DNA from 3 places in the Janthinobacterium sp. SUN100 genome. Region 2 is predicted to be linked to each of the others. Evidence: predicted binding sites of a transcription regulator. Region 2 holds the regulator's gene; each other region holds the start of a gene.
What was found. Region 2 encodes FNR, which switches genes on or off when oxygen is low (the NO sensors DNR and NnrR bind a similar motif). Its sites were predicted from a motif close to TTGATNNNNATCAA; they were not measured.
Positions count from the first base shown of each region.

Region 1: a site for FNR is predicted at 4,500-4,513, ahead of O0881_RS02995 (PAS domain-containing methyl-accepting chemotaxis protein). Genes of this name have one in related genera too.
Region 3: a site for FNR is predicted at 3,875-3,888, ahead of O0881_RS16805 (PAS domain-containing methyl-accepting chemotaxis protein). Genes of this name have one in related genera too.

Region 1 covers NZ_JAPUBU010000001.1:705,641-713,022, reverse strand. Annotated here, with positions in the region: gene O0881_RS03010 (chemotaxis protein CheW) at 1-900, opposite strand, end outside; gene O0881_RS03005 (chemotaxis protein CheD) at 887-1,420, opposite strand; gene O0881_RS03000 (protein-glutamate O-methyltransferase CheR) at 1,417-2,241, opposite strand; gene O0881_RS02995 (PAS domain-containing methyl-accepting chemotaxis protein) at 2,245-4,245, opposite strand; gene O0881_RS02990 (3-hydroxyacyl-CoA dehydrogenase NAD-binding domain-containing protein) at 4,873-6,960, shown strand; gene O0881_RS02985 (alpha/beta hydrolase) at 7,006-7,382, opposite strand, start outside.
Region 2 covers NZ_JAPUBU010000003.1:716,050-723,431, forward strand. Annotated here, with positions in the region: gene O0881_RS19730 (response regulator) at 1-1,643, opposite strand, end outside; gene fnr (fumarate/nitrate reduction transcriptional regulator Fnr) at 1,893-2,651, shown strand; gene O0881_RS19740 (FixH family protein) at 2,789-3,313, opposite strand; gene ccoG (cytochrome c oxidase accessory protein CcoG) at 3,416-4,798, opposite strand; gene ccoP (cytochrome-c oxidase, cbb3-type subunit III) at 4,801-5,721, opposite strand; gene O0881_RS19755 (cbb3-type cytochrome c oxidase subunit 3) at 5,714-5,917, opposite strand; gene ccoO (cytochrome-c oxidase, cbb3-type subunit II) at 5,919-6,533, opposite strand; gene ccoN (cytochrome-c oxidase, cbb3-type subunit I) at 6,549-7,382, opposite strand, start outside.
Region 3 covers NZ_JAPUBU010000003.1:67,349-74,730, reverse strand. Annotated here, with positions in the region: gene O0881_RS16820 (M28 family peptidase) at 1-150, opposite strand, end outside; gene O0881_RS16815 (alpha/beta hydrolase) at 286-1,131, shown strand; gene O0881_RS16810 (DEAD/DEAH box helicase) at 1,404-3,560, shown strand; gene O0881_RS16805 (PAS domain-containing methyl-accepting chemotaxis protein) at 3,999-5,654, shown strand; gene bamE (outer membrane protein assembly factor BamE) at 5,690-5,998, opposite strand; gene O0881_RS16795 (hypothetical protein) at 5,995-6,783, opposite strand; gene O0881_RS16790 (nucleotide pyrophosphohydrolase) at 6,846-7,205, opposite strand; gene O0881_RS16785 (GNAT family N-acetyltransferase) at 7,202-7,382, opposite strand, start outside.

The DNA of each region.
Region 1 (7,382 bases), on a different contig from region 2:
CATGGCGGCGCGCGCCTTGCTCAGCAGGGGAATCGGCAGCACTTCGTCGCCAAAGAAATGCACGATGCTGTCGACGGAGTCGACGAGGAAGCCCACGGTCGTGTCCTCCAGGCGCACGACGATGATGCGCTGGTCGCCGGTGGCTGCCTTGCCGGGTTCGCCCGCCTGCAGCAGGGCGCCGAAATCGACGACGGCCACCTGGCTGCCGCGAAAATGCATGCGTCCCAGGCACAGTTCGCTGTTCAGCAGGGAGCTGTGCAGTTCCGGCACTCGGATGATTTCCTGGATGGCCAGCATTTCGAAGGCAAACGTGGCGCCCGCCGCATGGAAGCTGACGCACTGCCGGCGTTCGCTTTGCGCGTGATAGCGGGACGTGCTCAGCCTGGCGCCCGTGGCCTGCAGGGCCAGCACGTGGGGCACGTTTTCGATGCGCAGCAGGGCGTGCGGGTCGAGTACCTGCAGCAGGCGCGCGCCGCCGTCCTGCAGGATCGTGCCGGCGATGACGGCGTGGCTGTCGCCGGCCGCATAGTGCAGGGCGCTGCGGGCGCTGGCGGGCACGCGCAGGATTTCGCCCGTATCCTGGAAGACGATGCCGATCAGCACCTGCTGGAAGTCGAGGATGGCGATCTTGTCTGTGGCCACGGCGCGCGGCGCGTCGGCGCGGAACAAGCGGCCCAGGTTGACCACCGGAATGACGCTGCCGCGCAAGGTGAACATGCCTTCCAGGTAGGCGGGCGACAGGGGTAGGGCGGTGACTTTCGCGGGGTAATTGACGACCTCGCGGATGCAACTGGCGGGCAGGGCGAATTCATCGTCGCCCAGGTGGAAGGAACCGAACAGTTCGGTGGCCGTGTCGCTGGCGCCCTGCGCCTGCAAGCCCGTTGCTTCATGCATATCCATATGCGCCTTCCTTGCGTGGAATCAATTCGGGTTGCGCCACCACATCGGTGACGGCATAGCTGTGCCGGGCGCAATCGATCAGCAACTGGCGCCCGTGGCGGCCGCCCAGCGCGCAAAAACTGACGTGCAAGCCGCACTGGTCCAGGTATTTTTGCGCCGCTTCCGCGTTTTGCCGGCCCACTTGCAAGCGCCCGTTGCGCGGGCCAAACATGCTGGCGCCGCCCGCCAGCACCACTTCGATATCGGCGTAATCGGCCTGGCGCACGCCCATCAGGCGCAGCAGCGAGGGCACGGCCTGGCTCACATAGCGCGCATTCTGGGCGCCAGGGGCGCCGGCGGTACCGGGCGCTTCCGGCAGCAGGCAGTGGGCCAGGCCGCAGCACGGGCCATTCTTCCAGATGAAGCCGATGCCGATGCAGGAGCCGAGCAAGGCTTGCAGCTGCTCGCCCTGCGTGCCCACGCTGAGTTGCCCCATGCCAACATGTTGCAGCGGCAAGTTATGCTCGATGATGATGCTCATGCGGTACCCGCCTTATAAATCATGGGAAACTCGAATTGATAGCCGGTGCCGAGGCGGGCGATGGTTTCCGACTCGCCCAGGATCAGTCTGCCCTCGTCCTTCAGGCTCAGGCGCGCCTGGCGCAGCACCGTTTCCTGGTGCTCGGCGTCGAAATAAATCAGCACATTGCGCAGGAAGACCAGGTCGAAGCGCTGGGCCGGGCGCAGCGCTTCCAGCAAATTGTGCTGGGCAAAGCTGACGTGCTGGCGCAATTCTTCGTTGACCTTGACGCCATACGGCGCGGGCGTGAAATATTTGCGCAGCAAGTCCGGGTGCGACAGGCGGATGCGCTCGACGGAGCGGCCGCTGTACTGGCCGGCCCGCGCCGCGCCCAGGATCTGCTGCGAAATGTCGCTGGCCAGGATCTGGTAGCGGAAGGCGGGCGCCTGCAGCTTGAATTGCTCGCACAGCATGGCGATCGAATACAGTTCTTCGCCGCTGGCGGCGGCCGCCGACCAGATGGCGAGGCAGCCTCCCGGATGCGCGCGGGCCCAGGCGGGCAGGTAGCGGTCGCGGAAGTAATCCCAGATGGACGGCGTGCGGAAGAACAGGGTGTCGTTGGTGGTCACCAGGTCGATGAAATGGGCCACCTCGTCGCGGTCGCTGGCCACGCGGTCCAGGTACGCCTGGTAGCTGTGCAGGGACAGCGCCTGCAGCCGTGGCTGCAAGCGCCGTTCCAGCAAGACGCTCTTGCGTGCCGTCATGGCGATGCCCGTATGCTGACGCACCAGCGCGATCAGGGTCGTCAGCACCTCGGGCGTCAAGGTGGCCGCGTGGCTCATGGCCTACACCACGAAGCCGGAGACAGTCTGGTTCAGGCTGCCTGCGCGCTCGTTCAAGCCATCCGTCGAGCGGGCGATGCTGTCGCAGTTGGCGGCCGACTTTTCCGTCTCCTCGGCAATGTACTGGATCGCCGTGGACACTTCGCGCGCCGTCAGCAGCTGCTCGTTGGCCGCCTTCGAGATATCCGAGATGGCCAGGGTGGTCTTCGCCACGCCCGAGACGATCTTGTCGAAGGCGTCGCTGGCCTGGCGGGAGATTTCGCTGCCCGTCGAGACGCGCTTGACGGATTCGTTGATCAGCTTGGAAATTTCCTTGGTCGCCTGCGAGGAGCGCTCGGCCAGCTTGCGCACCTCGTCGGCGACGACGGAAAAGCCCAGGCCGTGCTCGCCCGCGCGGGCCGCCTCGATGGCCGCATTGAAGGCCAGCATATTCGTCTGGTTGGCGATTTCGCTGATGACCTTGACGATTTCGCCGATGTCTTCCGACGAGCGGTTGATCAAGTCCATCGCCTCGATCGACTTGGCGACGGCGCGCGCGCCCGCTTCCGCTTCCTGCTGCGTGGCTTTCGCCAGGTAATCGGCGTTCGAAGTATTTTCCGCGATGGAATTGATGGAAAAGGTCAGGCCGTCGATGGAGGCGTTCATTTCTTCCACCGTGGCGCCCAGCGCCTGCGTGCCCACGGCCACGCCCGTGGCCCGTTCGGCGATCGCGTGCGAGGCGTCGGCAAAGCCGTTCGCCGCCGACACCACGTTGCCGATCACGCCGCGCAAGTCGATGATCATCTTGCTGATGCCGCCGGCCAGCAGGTCGATCGGCTCGTCGCCCTCGGGCACGATATTGCAGGTCAGGTCGCCTTGCGCCGCGCGCGCCACCGATTCGAGCAGGGCATTGACCTTGCGGCTGTCGTTGGCGGCCTTGGACTGGATGCTGTTTTCCAGGTTTACCTGTTCGCTGATGTCGATGGCGAACTTGACCACCTTATACGGCTTGCCGTTCAGGTCCAGGATGGGGTTGTAGGTGGCCTGTATCCACACCACCTTGCCATGGTTGCCCAGGCGCTTGTAGCGGCCCGCGTCGAATTCGCCGCGGTTGAGCTTTTGCCAGAATTTCTTGTACTCGGCGCTGCTCGCATACTCGGGCTCGCAAAACATGCGGTGGTGCTCGCCCTTGATATCGCTCAAGTCATAGTCCATGACGGCGAGGAAATTGTCGTTCGCGTCCAGCACATTGCCCTGCATGTCGAATTCGATCACGGCCTGCGCCTTGCCGATGGCGCTGACCTTGCCTTCGTATTCGGCGTTGCGCTTTTTCAGGGCCGTGACGTCGCTGGCGAACTTGACCACCTTGAAGGGCCGGCCTTCCGTATCGAAAATGGGGTTGTACGAGGCATTGAGCCAGATTTCGCGGCCGTCCTTGGTGACGCGCTTGTATTCGCCCGCATCGAACTGGCCTTGCCCCAGCTTGTGCCAGAACTGCGCATAGTCGTCGCTGTTGGCGTAGTCGGGCAGGCAAAACATGCGGTGATGCTTGCCCTTGATCTCGTCGAGCGTGTAGCCGACGGACTTGAGGAAATTGTCGTTGGCGTCGAGGATGGTGCCGTCGAGCCGGAATTCGATCACGGCCTGGGCCTTGCTGATGGCGTCGATCTTGCCTTCGTAATCGGCGTTGCGGCGCTTGGTGGCCGTGATGTCGGTGGCAAACTTGATGACTTTATATGGTTTGCCGTCCGCGTCGAGGATGGGGTTGTAGGATGCGTTGATCCACACTTCGCGCCCATCCTTGGCGCGGCGCTTGTATTCGCCATGGTCGAACTCGCCGCGTCCCAGCTTGGCCCAGAAGTTGCTGTATTCATCCGTCTTGACATATTCGGGGTCGCAGAAGATGGCATGGTGCTTGCCTTGTACTTCCGCCAGGGTATAGCCGACGACGCGCAGGAAATTGTCATTCGCATGCAGGATGGTGCCGTCGAGTTCGAATTCGATCACGGCCTGGACACGGTTCAATGCAGTATTTATCGCTTGTAAGTCCAGATCCTGGGAGTGGCTGACATGGCTGGCTGCGTCCATAGTATTTCCTTCGGGGTGAGAAGAGGAATGGGAACGATAATGCCGCTGCTATTACTTTTGCTGCTATCCATAAAAGGCAGCAATGTTATTGCCGCGGTCGACATCTGGTGATAATCGGTGAGAATGTGCGCGCAGAACGGCCGCCAGTGTTTTTCCTGCGGTATGCCTTATTGTAGATAAATTGTAGAGTATTGATTTGTATCAACAATTTTATTATTCCCCAGCATCTGGCGAAAAACAAGGGGCGGGAATAAATAATGTAAAAACTGTCGCAATTGGCCCATGCCGGCATATAACAAACGCATTTTCTTACATAATAAAACGGCGTTATTATTATTGTGCTTTTATTATTTAAATGAATATTCAAGTGATAGCTTCTACTGGACCTTGCTGCATGCAGCAGAATCTTTCCGCAAATGATGTTGTACCATGGCGTACCATGCTGGCGCCTGCGCGCGCACGACAAAAATAATACGAGCGTTCTTTTATGCGGTATAGTGCAGCTTCATCCCTTGCAACCACCTCATCGCCAAGCAAAAACCTATAGACCAACAAGGAAGAGACATGAGTGCTGAATATCAAGTGAACGGCGCCGTTGCCGTCATTACCCTGGCCAACCCGCCCGTCAACGGCCTGGGCCTGGCGACGCGCACGGCCGCCGTGGCCGGCATCCGCCAGGCGCTGGCGGACGAGTCCGTCAAAGCCATCGTCATCACGGGCGCCGGCAAGGCCTTTTCGGGCGGTGCCGATATCAAGGAATTCAATTCGCCCAAGGCGCTCACGGAACCAACGCTGCACACCTTGATCAATGTCGTCGAGCAATCGACCAAGCCCGTGGTGGCAGCCATCCACAGCGTTTGCATGGGCGGCGGCCTGGAGCTGGCGCTGGGCTGCAACTACCGCGTGGCCGCGCCTGGCGCGCAGATGGCCTTGCCTGAAGTCAAACTCGGCATCTTGCCGGGCGCGGGCGGCACGCAGCGCCTGCCGCGCGTGCTGGGCCTGGAAATGGCCTTGAACATGATCGTCTCGGGCACGCCCGTGGCGTCGGAAAAACTGGCCGGCACGGCCCTGTTCGACGAAGTCATCGCGCCCGGCGCGGACTTGCTGGCCGCCGCCGTGGCCTTTGCCACGAAAGTGGGCGACGTGCGCCCGCTGCCGAAAGTGCGCGAGCGCAAGGTCGATTACCCGAACCACGAAGCGTTCCTGCAATTTTCGCGCAATACCGTGAAAGCCATGTCCGGCCCGTTCCCCGCACCGCTGAAATGCGTCGATGCCGTGGCGGCCGCCGTGACGATGAAATTCGACGAGGGCTTGAAGTATGAGCGCGAACTGTTCATGCAGCTGGTGCAGTCGCCGGAATCGAAAGCCCTGCGCCACGCCTTCTTTGCCGAGAGGATCGCCAGCAAGGTGCCCGACGTGCCGGCCGACACGCCCGTGCGCGCCATCGCCAGCGCGGCGATTGTCGGCGCCGGCACCATGGGCGGCGGCATCGCCATGAATTTCGCCAACGCGGGCATCCCCGTGACCTTGCTGGAAACGAAGCAGGAAGCGCTGGACAAGGGCCTGGCCACCATCCGCAAGAATTATGAAAACACGGTCAAGAAGGGCAAATTGACGCAGGACAAGGCCGAGCAGCGCATCGCGCTCGTTTCCGGCACGTTGGCGTATGCGGATATCGCGCAGGCGGACATCGTCATCGAAGCCGTCTTCGAGGAACTGGGCGTGAAGGAAACCGTGTTCAGGCAGCTCGATGCCGTCATGAAGCCGGGCGCCATCCTCGCCTCGAACACCTCGACCCTGGACCTGGACAAGATCGCCGCGTTCACCCAGCGCCCGCAAGACGTGATCGGCACGCATTTCTTCAGCCCGGCGAACGTCATGAAGCTGCTGGAAATCGTCCGCGGCAAGGAAACGGGCAAGGATGTGCTGGCCACGGCGCTGGCGCTGTCGAAAAAGCTGAAAAAGACGGGCGTCGTTTCCGGCGTGTGCGATGGTTTCATCGGCAACCGCATGATCGAGCAATACAGCCGCCAAGCCGGTTTCCTGCTGGAAGAAGGCTGCCTGCCGGAGCAGGTCGACAAGGCCGTCGAGAAATTCGGTTTTGCCATGGGCCCGTTCCGCATGGGCGACCTGGCCGGCAACGACATCGGCTGGGCCATCCGCAAGCGCCGCTACGTGGAAAAACCGGAAGTGACGTATTCGAAGACGGCCGATCTGCTGTGCGAACTGGGGCGCTATGGCCAGAAGACGGGCGCCGGCTGGTATGACTACAAGCCGGGCGACCGCAAGGCGTACGCCTCGGAACAGGTCAACGCCATGATAGTCCAGCACTCCGCCGACATCGGCGTGGCGCGGCGCAAGATCGGCGACCAGGAAATCGTCGAACGGCTCGTGTATGCGCTCGTCAACGAAGGCGCGCGCATCCTGGAAGAGGGCATCGCCCTGCGCGCCTCGGACATCGACATGGTGTATCTGACGGGCTACGGTTTCCCGCTGTTCCGCGGCGGCCCCATGTTCTACGCGGACACGGTCGGCTTGCCGAACGTGCAGGGCGCGATCGCCGGCTACGCGAAAGGCCGCCACGGCGAAGCGTGGACGCCGGCGCCCCTGCTGGTGAAGCTGGCGGGCGAAGGCAAGGGTTTCAATAGCTGATGTTGGGCTGTTGAATGACAAAGGGCAGATTTCTCTGCCCTTTTTTTATTTCTTCTTCGCTACCATCTTGACCGCTTCGTTGACGATGACGGGGTTGTCCTTCTGGATGTAGTAGCCGGCGCCCGTGATGCGCTCGATGGCCGGCGCGCCGGACAGGCGCTGCCAATCCTTTTCCTGGACCCGTACCACGTTTTCAAACGAGCCCATTTCCTCGATGCCGAACTTGTCGCGCACCAGCAGCATGGCGGGCACGCGCAGCGGGCTGCCCATGTCGACGTGCTGCAGACATTGCGTCTGGGCATCAAATTCGGCCGATTCCGTACTGTTGAACATCAGCTTGCGCCGCGTCTTGACGAGCATGGCGTAGGTGGATGCGTCCGTCTGCAGGCGGTTCCATTGCTGCGGGTGCGTGGGATCGAGCA
Region 2 (7,382 bases):
TCCGTCATGCCGATGCCCGTGTCGCGCACTTCGAAGCGCAGCCAGGCGCGGCCGCTCTCGCTCTCGGCCAGGCTGACGGCCACCACCACTTCGCCGCTCTCGGTGAACTTGATGGCGTTGCCGGCCAGGTTGACGAGGATTTGCTGCAGGCGCTGGGCGTCGCCCACGAGACGCCGCGGCACATCGGGCTCGACGGCGATGGCCAGTTCCAGCTCCTTTTCGCCCGCATTCATCGTCATCGTCGTGGCCAGGGTATTCATGACTTCGTCGAGGTCGAATTCGACGGGCGACAACTCCATGCGCCGCGCCTCGATCTTCGAATAGTCGAGCACGTCATTGAGGATGCCCAGCAGCGACTGGCCCGCCACTCTGACCATGGTCAGATACTTGCGCTGTTCCGTGTCGAGCCTGGTATTGCCCAGCAAATACACCATGCCCAGCACGGCATTGAGGGGCGTGCGGATTTCATGGCTCATGTTGGCCACGAAATCGCTCTTCGCGCGGTTGGCCGCCTCGGCCCGGTCGCGTTCCTGTTCCAGCTCCGCCGCGCGCGATTCGAGTTCCTGCTGCAGGCGGTCGCGTTCGCTCATCAGGCCGTTGAACGCTTCCGTCAGTTCGCCGATCTCGTCGCGCTGCTGCACCGGCACGGGCGTGAAGCGGCTGCCGCTGGTGCGCAGGGCTTGCAGGGTGTCGCGCAGGCGCACCAGCGGCGACAGCAGGCGCACGGTGACCCAGCCCAGCACAAAGGCGGCCAGCAGCGAGGCGAGGATGCTCCACAGCACCAATCGGTACAGCACGCCATCGAACGGTTCGAAGGCATCCTCGACGGGGAGCGAGGCGGCCAGCAGCCAGTTCACGGATTTCAGGCGCTTGAAGCTGTTGACGGCCGTGATGCCGCGGCTGTTGGTGCTGACCATGCTGCCTTCGCCATCTTCCTTCAGCAGCTGGGTCGTCGTCAGGTTGGCGTTCGGCTTGCGCGGTTGCAGCAAGCGGCTGGTATCGGGGTGCAGCACGTAGCGCGGCACGGCGCCGCGCGTGAGAATGAAGTAATAGCCGTTCTTGCCGATCTTTTCCGAGCGCAGGCGGCCCAGCAGGTTGTCCTTGTACAGGCGCAGCACGCCGATCACCACGCCGGCCACCTGGCCATCGGCGGCCAGCACGGGCGCCACCATCTGCACGATGGGCATGCCGCTCGACTTGCCCAGCATCGGTTCGGTGATCATGGGCTGGCGCGTGCGCAGGACGGTCTGGAAATACTCGCGCTCGGCGACGTTGATGCCGGCGCGCCCCGCTACCTCCGGCATGTCGGCCACGACGGCGCCATGCGCGTCGAGCACCAGCACGTCATCGAACAGCACCAGCATCGAGCGGCGCGAATAGTATTCGCGCAATTGGGCGGGCCGGGCGATCAATTCCGGCGGCTGCTGCCTGGCCGTCAGGGTGACGATCTGCAGCAGCATGCCCAGCTTGTCGTCGAGCTCGGCAGCGGTGCGGGTGATCAGGGACGATTGCTGGCTCAGCAGTACTCGGGTGAAGTCGTCGCGCATGTGCTGCACCTGGATCATGGTGACCAGCGCGATCATGGCGATCGAGGTCAGGCTGGTGGCCAGCGCGACTTTTGTTTTAATGCCGAGAGGCTTCATGATTTCCTTTTCAGTACCGGGCGGCACAGGCGGCAGATAATGCTGTCAGGAATTTTCCTATCAATACCCCAGCTTGGCAAGCGCCGCCGCGCAAATTGCCCGCCCTGTACGGGCTTTTGACGATGTTGCCATATAATTAAAGGCTGGACGTCGTTTATTCGCCGAATTTACGGTGAAATTGGCATACGGCAACCCTGTATGCGGCTGTATGCAGTAAACTTGTTGTTGCATTTTCTAAAAGGTACCGACATGACTGAAGCGCTACTCACTCCAACCTTGCCCACCGTGAACGTGGAGGCGTTGCGTGCGCGATGCTCGACCTGCAGCATGCATCAATTGTGCCTGCCGATGGGCCTCGATGTGGGCGACATGGACAGGCTGGACCAGATCATCGGCCGCCGCCGCAAGATCGTGCGCGGCGCCTCGCTGTTCCGTATCGGCGACTCGTTCCAGAACCTGTATGCGATCCGCCTGGGGCATTTCAAGACGTACCAGATCAATCCGGGCGGCGAAGAGCAGGTGACGGGCTTCCAGATGGCGGGCGAACTGCTGGGCATGGACGCCATCAGCGCCGACCGCCACCACTGTAATGCGGTGGCGCTGGAAGACAGCGAAGTGTGTGAAATCCCGTTTTCCAGCCTGGAACAATTGTTGGGCAATATGCCGACCCTGCTGCGCCATTTCCACCGCATGATGAGCCAGGAAATCACGCGCGAGCAAAGCGTCATGCTGTTGCTGGGCAATATGCAGGCGACGCAGCGCTTTGCCGCCTTCATCGTCAACCTGGCGTCGCGCTATGAAGCGCGCGGCTATTCGGGCAGCAATTTCCAGCTGCGCATGTCGCGCGAGGAAATCGGCAACTACCTGGGCCTGACCATCGAGAGCGTCAGCCGTCTGCTGTCGAAGTTCAAGAAGGAAGGCTGGCTGCGCGTCTCCAACCGGGAAATTGAAATCCTGCAGCCGGCCAAGCTGAAGGCGATTACGGCCGGCACGGACACCTGCAAGTAACAGCACCGTCAAAACCTGCTGCGCGTCGCGCTTTGCGGCCTGCGATGCTCGCTGGCTCGGCGCCCCCGTGCATAGCACAGCTGCGCTTCTCAACCACAAATCACTGCCGCTCGCTACGGTTTTCCCGGCGCTGTACGTTATAGCTCTTCATCCGCATGCAGCGCGATGCTGCGCTGCAGGGGCCAGGTCCAGATGCCGGACAGGCGCCACTCGCGTTTGTCGTTTTCCACCAGCACTTGCCAGCGGCTGCGCTCGAGCATCGGCAGCGCCACGGAAAAATTGCCGGCCGCATCGGGTTGCACCAGCACCTTGATATCCTTTTCCGGCAGGGTCGCATGCGCCAGGTGCAGCTGCAAAGGCGCCTGATAGGCCTTGCCGAAGCTGTGCACGGAACCGGTCAGGCGCGCTTGCGCCACGTCATACGACAGGCGCGTATCCATCGCCAGGTCGCTGGCGATCGTGTCGCGCTTCAAATCCTGGTTGATCGCCTTGCCCTGTTTGTAATAATCGCCCACCACCAGCGCATCGGGCTGCGTAAACGCGATATAGCCCATGAAGCTGCCGACGACCACGGACAGGCCGGGGCCGATCATCAGCAGCCATGGCCAGCGGTGCTTGTACCACGGTGCAACGGGTGCTTGCAGTTTCAGACTGTCGGACATGGTATTTCTCCTGTTTAATCAGCCAGTCCCCGCATGGGGACCGGCCTTCCTGCAACTTCGTGGCGGCGGCGAGGGCACCCGGTCCCCGTCCGCCTTTCCTTGTTACCGCGGCACGATGAATACCGCGCTTTCACGCACATGCAGCGATGGGTCGTCCAGCGATTGCAATTCGATCGCAATCTTGTTCGAGCCCTTCTCTCCCACGCCGTGCGGCACGCGCAGGCGGATCGGCCAACCCAGCGTTTCCGTCGGCTGCAAGGTCACTTCTTCGCGCGTCAGCAAGGTCAGGCCCGGCAAGCCGGAAGCGCTGATTTTGAAATGCTGGCTTTGCTCCGACGTGTTCATGATCTGCAGGCGGTAGACGTTTTCGATCATGCCGTCTTCCACTTCGCGTCCCATGGAACCGCGGTCGCGGATCACGTCCATTTTCAGGGGCGTGCGCAGGGCCAGCGAAGTACACACGGCGATGATGATCAGGGCCAGGATGGAAGTGTAGATCAAGACGCGCGGGCGCATGGCGCGCTGGCGTATCTGCTTCGAATTGAAGTTGTTTTCCATCGCATGGTCGGTACTGTAGCGTACCAGTCCCCGTGGCCGGTCGACCTTGTCCATCACGCTGTTGCAGGCATCGACGCAAGCGGCGCAACCGATGCATTCATACTGCAGGCCGTTACGGATATCGATACCGGTCGGACACACCTGCACGCACAGGGTACAGTCGATGCAATCGCCCAGCTTGTCGTTGTTGCCGGCCTTCTTGCTCATGGCGCCACGTGGTTCGCCGCGCTTGGCATCGTAGGTGATGATCAGGGTGTCCTGGTCGAACATGGCGCTCTGGAAGCGCGCGTAGGGGCACATGTATTTGCACACCTGCTCGCGCAGCCAGCCCGCGTTGCCGTAGGTTGCCAGGCTGTAGAACAAGACCCAGAACCATTCCCAGGGACCGAAGTTCAGCGTGGTCACCGACTGCGCCAGTTCCTTGATCGGCGTGAAGTAGCCGACAAAGGTAAAGCCCGTCCACAGGGCGATGGCGCCCCATACCAGGTGCTTGGCCGTCTTCTTGAACGCCTTGCGCACGGAGGGGCCCTGCTTGTCGAGGGCCATGCGCGCGCTGCGCGTGCCCTCGATGCGGCGTTCGACCCACAGGAAAATTTCCGTGTATACCGTTTGCGGGCAAGAGAACCCGCACCACACCCGCCCGGCAATGGCCGTGACGAGGAACAACAAATACGCACAGATGATCAGCAGGGCCGCCAGATAGATGAAATCCTGGGGCCACAGCACGACGCCGAAAATGTAGAACTTGCGCGTGGTCAAATCGAACAGCAGGGCTTGCCTGCCATTCCAGGTCAACCACGGCAAGCCGTAGAACGCGAGCTGGGTAAGCCATACGCATACCCATCGCCAGGTAGCGTAGCGTCCTTTGGCCTCGCGAGGGTAGATTTGCTCGCGGGCCGCATACATCTTGATGACTTGAGGTTCCATTTTTACTTTGCGGGTGCCTGCGGATTCGACAGGCTCCAGACATACGCCGACAGCACGTGTACCTTGGATTCGCCGAGGAAATCGCTGAAGGCCGGCATGGTGTTGCTGCGTCCCTTGCGTACGGTTTCCATGATGGTGTCGGCGCTGCCGCCGTACAGCCAGGTCTTGTCCGTCAGGTTTGGCGCGCCGAGCATCTGGTTACCCTTGGCATCGGCGCCATGACAGGCCATGCAGGCGCCGAACTTGGCCTTGCCCAGCACCGACTTGACGGGATCCGAGGTCGAGCCGGACAGGCTCAGCACATAATGGGCCACGTTCTCGACATCCTTTTCGGACCCTAGGGCGGCGCCCATCGGTGGCATTTGCCCATTGCGGCCGTGCATGATGGTGGTCTTGATGATGTCGGGTTCGCCGCCATACAGCCAGTCCTTGTCCGTCAGGTTGGGGAAGCCCTTGTTGCCGCGCGCATCCGAACCGTGGCATTGCGCGCAGTAGGTCAGGAACAGGCGCTGGCCGATGGCTTGCGCCTGCGGATCGGCGGCCACCGTCTTCAAGTCCTGGCTCAGGTACTTGTTGAACAGGGGACCGTAGTCGGCTTCCGCCTTCTTCAGCTCTTCCTCGTACTGGCCCGTCGATTTCCAGCCCAGGCTGCCGGCATAGTTGCCCAGGCCCGGATACAGGAACAGGTAGGCCAGCGAGAAGACGATGGTGATGTAGAACAACCACATCCACCAGCGCGGCATCGGCGTATTGAGTTCCTTCAAGTCCTCGTCCCAGACGTGGCCCGTGGTGCCGTCAGCAGGGGCGCCCTCGACCACTTTGATTTTCGACTGCGAGTACAGCAGCACGCCGCAGCCGATGATGCCCAGCAGGGACAGCACGATGATGTAGATATTCCAGAAGCCATTGGTAAAGTCAGCCATGGTTATGCTCCTTCGCCAGGGTCATCTCGGCCTCGGCCGGATAGTCGAGCGCGTCGTCGGCGAACGGCAGGCGTGCCGCCGCGTCGAAGTCGCTGTTGCTGCGGCTGAACGTCCACCACAGGATGCCCACGAACGTCGTAAAGGAAACCACCGTCATGACGCTGCTGGCGCTGTCAAACAGGTTTTCGATTGCCATGCTAATTCCTTGTTTTGATTAATGTACCGAGGCCTTGCAGATAGGCGACCAGGGCGTCTTCTTCCGTCTTGTCCTGCAGCTGCGCGGGGCCGGCGGCGATCTCTTCATCGCTGTACGGCTGGCCCAGGCGTTTCAGGGCGCGCATCTTCGGCATGATGTCGTCAGGCACCAGCTTGGTCTTCGCCAGCCAGGGGTAGGACGGCATGTTCGATTCGGGCACCACGTCGCGCGGGTTGTTCAAGTGCGTGCGGTGCCATTCGTCGCTGTAGCGCGCGCCCACGCGGGCCAGGTCGGGCCCCGTGCGCTTGGAACCCCACTGGAACGGACGGTCGTAGACGAATTCGCCGGCGACCGAATAGTGGCCATAGCGTTCCGTTTCCGCGCGCAGCGGACGCACCATCTGCGAGTGGCAGTTGTAGCAGCCTTCGCGCACGTAGATGTCGCGGCCCGCCAGGCGCAGCGGCGAGTACGGCTTCAGGCCGGCGACGGGTTCCGTCGTGCTCTTCTGGAAGAACAGGGGGACGATCTCGACGGCGCCGCCGATGCTGATCACCACCGTGACCAGGGCGATCAGCAGCCAGGGGTTTCTTTCAATCCATGCATGTGAAAATTTCATTTGCTTTCGCTCCTATCAGGCGTGCGCCGCGTTCAGTTCCGGAATGCGGGCGACGGGGAGTTTGCTGCCGCGCAGCGTCATCCAGGTGTTGTAGCCCATGATGCACATACCCGACAGGTACAGCAGGCCACCGGCCACGCGCACCACGTAGTACGGATACGTCGCTTTCACGCTCTCGACAAAGGTGTAGGTCAGGGTGCCGTCCGGATTGACCGCGCGCCACATCAGGCCCTGCATCACGCCGGCGATCCACATTGCGGCGATGTACAGCACGATGCCGATGGTGGCCACCCAGAAGTGCACGTCGACCAGGCGCGTGCTGTGCATCTGCGTGCGGCCCGCCAGGCGCGGCAGCAGGTAGTAGATCGAACCCATGGTGATGAAGCCCACCCAGCCCAGGGCGCCCGCATGCACGTGGGCAACGGTCCAGTCGGTGTAGTGCGACAGCGAGTTGATGGTCTTGATCGACATCATCGGACCTTCGAAGGTGGCGATGCCGTAGAACGACAGCGAAACGATCATGAATTTCAGGATCGGGTCGGTGCGCAGCTTGTGCCAGGCGCCCGACAGGGTCATGATGCCGTTGATCATGCCGCCCCAGCTTGGTGCCAGGAGGACCAGCGAGAAGACCATGCCGATCGATTGCGTCCAGTCAGGCAATGCCGTGTAGTGCAGGTGATGCGGACCCGCCCACATGTAGGTGAAGATCAGCGCCCAGAAGTGGACGATCGACAGACGGTACGAGTACACGGGGCGCTCGGCCTGTTTCGGGATGAAGTAGTACACCATGCCCAGGTAGCCGGCGGTCAGGATGAAACCCACCGCGTTATGGCCGTACCACCACTGGAT
Region 3 (7,382 bases), 650 kb from region 2:
GTCGCCGCCGCGCTGGCCCGTGCCGCGTCCTTCCAGCAAGTCGTCGGCCAGGAAGGACAGGTGGGCGCGCAGGGGCGCCTCGGCAACGAGCGGTTGGGCGAGGGTAGCCGTGCTGAACAGGCTGGCGGCGAGGACGAAGGGAAAACGCATGACAACTCCAAAAGTGAATACGGGAAAGCAAAGCAGCGGTAATCTTACTCTACCGCAATGCTCTGGCGTAGCGCGCGGCGCGCGCCAGCCGATTGGGGCCACAATGGCTGCCGGTCCACCGACAAGGAGCGTTCCATGACTCGCCCTGACTTGCAATCGAGTAATACCCTGCGTACCGCCGACGGCACCTTGATCTACTACAAGGACTGGGGCAGCGGCCCGCCCGTCGTCTTCAGCCACGGCTGGCCCCTGTCGTCCGACGCCTGGGAAGACCAGATGTTCTATCTGGCCTCGCGCGGCTACCGCGTCATCGCGCACGACCGGCGCGGCCATGGCCGTTCCAGCCAGCCGTTCGGCGGCAACGACATGGATACCTATGCCGACGACCTGGCCGCCCTGATCGCCGCGCTGGACTTGACGGGCGCCACCCTCGTCGGCCATTCGACGGGCGGCGGCGAAGTGGCGCGCTACATCGGCCGCCACGGCACGCAGCGCCTGGCCGGCGCCGTGCTGGTGGGCGCCGTGCCGCCGCTGATGCTGCAGACGGCCGACAATCCGCTGGGCTTGCCGCTGTCCGCGTTCGACGCCATCCGCGCGGGCGTGCAGGCCGACCGCAGCCAGTTTTTCCGCGACTTGAGCGAGCCCTTCTATGGCTACAACCGGCCCGGTGCGGAGCCGTCGCAAGGCGTGCGAGACAGTTTCTGGCGGCAAGGCATGCAGGCGGGCATGCCGGCCGCCTACCTGTGCATCAAGCAGTTTTCGGAAATGGATTTCACGGGCGACCTGGCCAGATTCGACGTGCCGACCCTGGTGATCCATGGCGACGACGACCAGATCGTGCCGATCGCCGCCTCGGCGCGCCGCACTGCCGAACTCATCATCGGTAGCACATTGCTCGTGTATGCGGGCGCGCCGCACGGCCTGGCGACGACGCACAAGGATAGGCTGAACGAGGACTTGCTGGAGTTCTTGCGCACCTGAAACGGGGGCGGGCGCCGTGGCGGCGAGGCGCCCGCCGTAGCTGTTGCCACACAGAACAGGCGCAGCCGGCATATTGTTGTGTATCGTTTAATGTTGGCAAAATCACGCGCCCAATGCGTGCGGATCGCCGATTTTTCTGGCTTTTTTACGTAGATATGGCGCAAAAAACGGCGTTCTGCGGCATGCAGCCACCCGGTAAGGTCCAGTAAAGAGTAAACTAGCAGATACACTCTTTCGCATTGGGCGATTCGAGCGAACTTGTGAGTGATTTCATGTCTGATACACCAATTTCCTTATTTTCCGACCTTAACCTGAGCGAGCCGCTGATTCGCGCGCTCAAGGATGTCGGTTACGAAACACCGTCGCCTATCCAGGCGGCGACGATTCCATTATTGCTCGCGAACCGCGACGTGCTGGGTCAGGCGCAAACAGGCACGGGTAAGACCGCCGCCTTCGCCTTGCCGATCCTGTCGCGCATCGATCTGAAACAAAGCTCACCCCAAGCCCTGGTCCTGGCACCGACGCGCGAACTGGCCATCCAGGTCGCCGAAGCGTTCCAGGTGTACGCCGCCCACATCCCCGGCTTCCACGTGCTGCCGATCTACGGCGGCCAAAGCTACGGCCCGCAACTGTCGGCCCTGCGCCGCGGCGTGCACGTCGTCGTCGGTACGCCTGGCCGCGTCATCGATCACCTGGACAAGGGTTCGCTCGACCTGTCCAAGCTGAAAACCCTGGTGCTCGACGAAGCCGATGAAATGCTGCGCATGGGCTTTATCGACGACGTCGAACGCATCTTGCAAGAAACGCCGGAAGGCCATCAAACGGCCCTGTTCTCGGCCACCATGCCTTCCGTCATCAAGCGCATCGCCACCACCTACCTGGTGAACCCGGCCGAAGTGACGGTGGCCGCCAAGACGGGCACGGCCGACAACATCCGCCAGCGCTACTGGCTGGTGTCGGGCATGCACAAGCTCGACGCGCTGACCCGCATCCTGGAAGCGGAAGCGTTTGACGGCATGATCATCTTCGCCCGCACCAAGCTGGGCACGGAAGAGCTGGCCGGCAAGCTGCAAGCCCGTGGCTTCTCGGCTGCCGCCATCAATGGCGACATCCAGCAAGCCCAGCGCGAGCGCACGATCCAGCAGTTGAAAGACGGCAAGATCGACATTTTGGTCGCAACCGACGTGGCCGCCCGCGGCCTGGACGTCGAGCGCATCAGCCATGTCGTCAACTACGACGTGCCGCACGATCCGGAAAGCTATACCCACCGCATCGGCCGCACGGGCCGCGCCGGCCGCAGCGGCGAAGCGATCCTGTTCATCACCCCGCGTGAAAAGAACTTGCTCAAAGCCATCGAACGCTCGACCCGCCAGCCGATCGGCATGCTGGAACTGCCGACGATCCAGGCCGTCAACGACGTGCGTATCGCCAAGTTCAAGGAACAGATCAGCGAAACCCTGGCCTTGGGCGAACTGGAACAGTTCCAGTCGCTGATCGAAGATTTCGAACGCGAGCAAAACATTCCCGCCATCGAAATCGCCGCCGCCCTGGCGAAGATGGCGCGTGGCAATGTGCCTTTGTTGCTGGACAAAAACAAGGCGCGCGAGCAAGCCACGTGGCAAGACGACCGTCCTGCGCGCCAAGACCGCTTTGACCGCCCTGAACGCAATGACCGTTTCGAACGCAATGACCGCTTCGACCGTAACGAGCGCAGCGAGCGCCCGGCCTTCCCGAAAAAGGAACGCATCCAGCGTCCAGCCGACGCCGGCATGCAAACCTTCCGCATTGAGGTAGGTCATCAGCATGGCGTGAAGCCGGGCAATATCGTGGGCGCCATCGCCAACGAAGCGGGCATCGATTCGAAAAACATCGGCCGCATCGAAATCTATGACGACTACAGCGTCCTGGACTTGCCAGACAGCATGCCGAAAGAATTGCTGGATCAGCTGAAAACCGTGTGGGTGGCGGGCCAGCAGCTGCGCATCAGCCGCGACGGCGACGCACCGGACCTGGCGCCGCCAGCCGCGCCACGCAAGCCGTTCGCCGCCAAGTCCGCGCCAGCGTTCAAGGATGCGCCGGCGGACGCGGGCGAAGTTGCCCCGCGCGCGCCGAAGAAGGAACGTCCACGCCCGGGCGTGACGGCTTACCGCATCGAAGTGGGCCGTGAGCACGCCGTTACGCCAAGCAACATCGTCGGCGCGATCGCCAACGAAGCGAACCTGGAAGCCAAGCATATCGGCCGCATCGATATCTTTGACAACTACAGCGTGCTGGACTTGCCGGAAGGCATGCCGCCGGAAATCCTCGACCACCTGAAATCGGTCGTCGTTTCGGGGCAGAAACTGCGCATCAGCCTGGACGATGGCACGACGGAGCGCAAGCCTGCGCCGCCGCGTCCGAAGTCGCCACCCCGTAAAACGTACAAGTAAGCCATCCCCACGGGCGCTCCGGCGCCTGTGTCGCGGATTGGAGACACATCCCCCACTGGCGCATTCGCGCCAGTTTTTATTTTCCCTCAAGAAATAAACATGGTTGCCGCGTTATGGTTGGCGGCAGGTATTGCCATCTGCCGGCAATGGCCACGGCTCCTTTGCATATTTTTATCGGTGCAAACGCCATATTTATTGCCTGCTGCATCGATACATAATTTTTTATTAATTATTGTATATGCACGCAATTTAAATTTTGCATTTCAATAAAATCAATCAAGTTGAATCAAAGTAAATCCTAAAACATAAATGAATTGACTTTTATTAAATTGTTTGACTGGCGTCACTGTCGCCGAGGCGATATATCATGGGTGCTTGATGTGGTATATTGTTTTTATGTTTTTGTTATGCTAGTTGAAAAAAAATAGAGGAGCGACGATGCGGGTCAATACGCCAATCACGCAAAATGAATACGTATTAAATGAAGGCATGACGATTGTTTCCACCACGGATTTACAGGGAAACATCAATTACGCCAATCAGTATTTCATTGAAGTCAGCGGTTTTTCAGAAATGGAACTGCTGGGTGCGCCACAGAATATCCTGCGCCATCCCGATATGCCGGCCGAAGCGTTTGCCGACCTGTGGGACACCATCAAGACGGGCATGCCCTGGACCGGCATGGTCAAGAACCGCTGCAAGAATGGCGATTTCTATTGGGTCTTCGCCAATATCACGCCCGTCATCGAAAGCGGCCGCCCGATCGGCTATATGTCCGTGCGCACCAAGCCCACGCGCGAGCAGATCAACGAAGCGGCAGCCCTGTATAAAAGTTTCAAAGACGGCAATTCCGCCAACCTGGCGATCCGCAATGGCCGCGTCGTGCGCCAGGGCTGGGCCGCCAAGCTGGCCGAGTGGCGCAAGCTGAGCTTGTCGCAAGACCTGGCACTGCATTGCATCGTCTTCGGCGTGGTGCTGGCCATCCTCGGCTGCGCCGTGTGGAATATCGACGGCGACACGAGCACGGCCACGCGCAGCTGGCTCAGCGGTGCCGCCGCTGCCGCCGTGGCGCTGATGCTGTATTTCTGGGCCCATCTGCACAATTCCCTCGTCGCCCCGCTGGGCGACGCCATCACGGTGGCGCGCAAGATGGCCGGCGGTGACTTGACGGGCGTCATCGACAAGGTGCGCGACGATGACATGGGTCAATTGATGGCGGCCTTGCGCCAGACCAACATCAACTTGCACAGCATCATCGGCGACGTGCGCGCCAACTTCGAGGATATCCGCATCACCACGGCAGAAATTGCCACGGGCAATATGGACTTGTCCAGCCGCACGGAATCGCAGGCGTCCAGCCTGGAGCAGACGGCGGCCAGCATGGAAGAACTGACGTCGACCGTGCAAAACAGCGCCGACCATGTGGCCACGGCCAACGATCTGGCGGCGCAAGCGTCCACCGTGGCGGCCAAGGGCGGCACCATCGTCAGCGAAGTGGTCACCACGATGGATGAGATCAGCAGCTCGTCGCGCAAGATTCTCGACATTATCGGCTTGATCGACGGTATCGCCTTCCAGACGAATATCCTCGCCTTGAACGCGGCCGTGGAAGCGGCCCGTGCGGGCGAGCACGGTCGCGGCTTCGCCGTCGTGGCCGGCGAAGTGCGCAGCCTGGCGCAGCGTTCGGCAACGGCTGCGAAAGAGGTGAAAAACCTGATCGACCATTCGATCGCCACCGTGAACGCGGGCAGCGTGCTGACCAGCAACGCGGGTGCCACCATGGCGGAAGTGATCGCCTCGGTAGCCCGCGTGACGGAAGTGATGGACGAGATTTCCTCGACCACGCGCGAGCAGAACCAGGGCATCGGGCAAGTCAACCAGGCCGTCATCCACATGGATGGCATCACGCAGCAGAATGCGGCGCTGGTGGAGCAGGCGGCTGCGGCCGCCACCAACCTGGCGCAGCGCACCGACAGCGTGGCCCAGTCGATCGGCATCTTCAAGCTGAAGGCGTCGCCCAAGCGCAAGGTTGCCGGCGTGGGCCGCAGCGTGGGCGCGGGCGTCGCGTCGCGGGCCTTGCTGAAGGCACGATAAGCATGTCAGTCCCGCCAGCGCCATGCTGGCGGGAATCACTTCCGTACCCGGTACACCTCGCCGCCGCGCACCTGCTTCACCACCCCATCCCCGCCAAACAGAATCACATATTCCCCCTGCGCGCCCGAGGCCGCCGGATAGGTGTACATCCACACTTCCTTGCCGCTGTCGAAACGGATGGATGTGCTGTCGCCCAGCGCGGCGCGCACCTGTTCGCGCGTGCTGCTGCCCACTTGCACCGTCTGTTCCAGGGTGGCGTAGGGAACATTCTTGCTGGCTTGCAAGGCGCGCGTGCCGGAGCAGGCGGCCAGCAGCGTCAACAAGATCAGCGACAGCCACTTCATGGCGCCACCTCGTCCATGTAAGTAAATTCCAGCAGGGTGTCGTCCGGCCAGTTGCTATCCCACAAGGGCGCGTAATACGTGCGATCAAGCAAGACCTGGCAATCGCAATAGGGCAGCGAGGCGGGCGTTTGCTCGCCGCCCGCGTACAGCATGGTGAACGGCAGCGCCAGGCGGCGCTCGCCGTGCACGAGGGTCACGCCGAACAGGGGACGGTCCGTGAAGAACAGATAATTGCCATCCGGCTCGGAACACACTTTATCTGTGCTGTAGAGCATGCTGGACAGCCAGGCGATGATTTGCGGGTCGTTCGAGATCAGGCCGGAATCCATGCCGGCGCGGCATTCCAGGCGCAAGTCGCCCAGGCGCCGCGTGCCGGGCGGCAAGCCGGGCGTGATGACTTGCGCGCGCCAGCTCATGGTGGTGGCCTTGCGGTTGGCCAGCAGCACGGCGTCTTCACGCGCCGCTTGCGCATTGCGCACGGGGGCAAAGCTGTTGTCTTCGGCCAAGGGCAAGGGGATGCTGACCGTGTCGCCGGCGATGCGCAGCTGCACACCGGCCATGTCCACGCCGGGCTGGCGCGGCAGCAAGCGGAAGCGCAGCACGGCCTGCGGCGCCAGCGCATGGTCGCGTTCGAAGCGGTCCACGCCCTGCAGCATCTTGCGGTAGGACTTGTCGACGGGGTCGCGTGTGGCGTCCACCTTCACCTGCGGCACGGGCGCGGTTTGCGCCAGCGCAATAGGTCCATGGAGCAAGCCTATGATCAGCAGTAATCGATAAATACGCATGCCTGAATGCTACGCCTTTTTGCGCATCCGCCACGCACGGGTGGGCGTGTCTGTACTCGCTATCAGTATTCGCTGTATTTGCGCGCGTCGCCGCGCACCTGCTGCGCCGGGTATTTCTGTGCGTTCAGTTGCATCTTTTCCAGCACGGCCGCGTGCAGGTCGACGCCGCTCTTGTCGGCCAGGCGCACCAGGTACATCAGCACGTCGGCCAGTTCGTGGCGGATGCCCGTGCGCTTCGCCTCGTCCAGTTCGCTATCCGCGCCCGTGGCCAGCCACTGGTAGTGTTCCGCCAGTTCCGCCACTTCCACGGACAGGGCCATGGCCAGGTTTTTCGGCGTGTGGAACTGATCCCAGTCGCGTTCGTCGGCAAAGGCGCGCAGGCGCGCGCGGATGTCAAGCAGGCTGTCGGCGGGCGCGCTCATGCCGCCGCCTGCAACGGTTTTTCCATGAAGACACTGAATGGGTCGTCGGGATAGTCGCCGTACGGTCCGCGCCGCTGGTAGCCGTGGCGCGCGTACAGGGCGATCGCCTCGGGCTGGTGGATGCCCGTTTCCAGGGTCAGCAAGCGGCAGCCGCGCGCCAGCGCCTGTTCTTCCAGC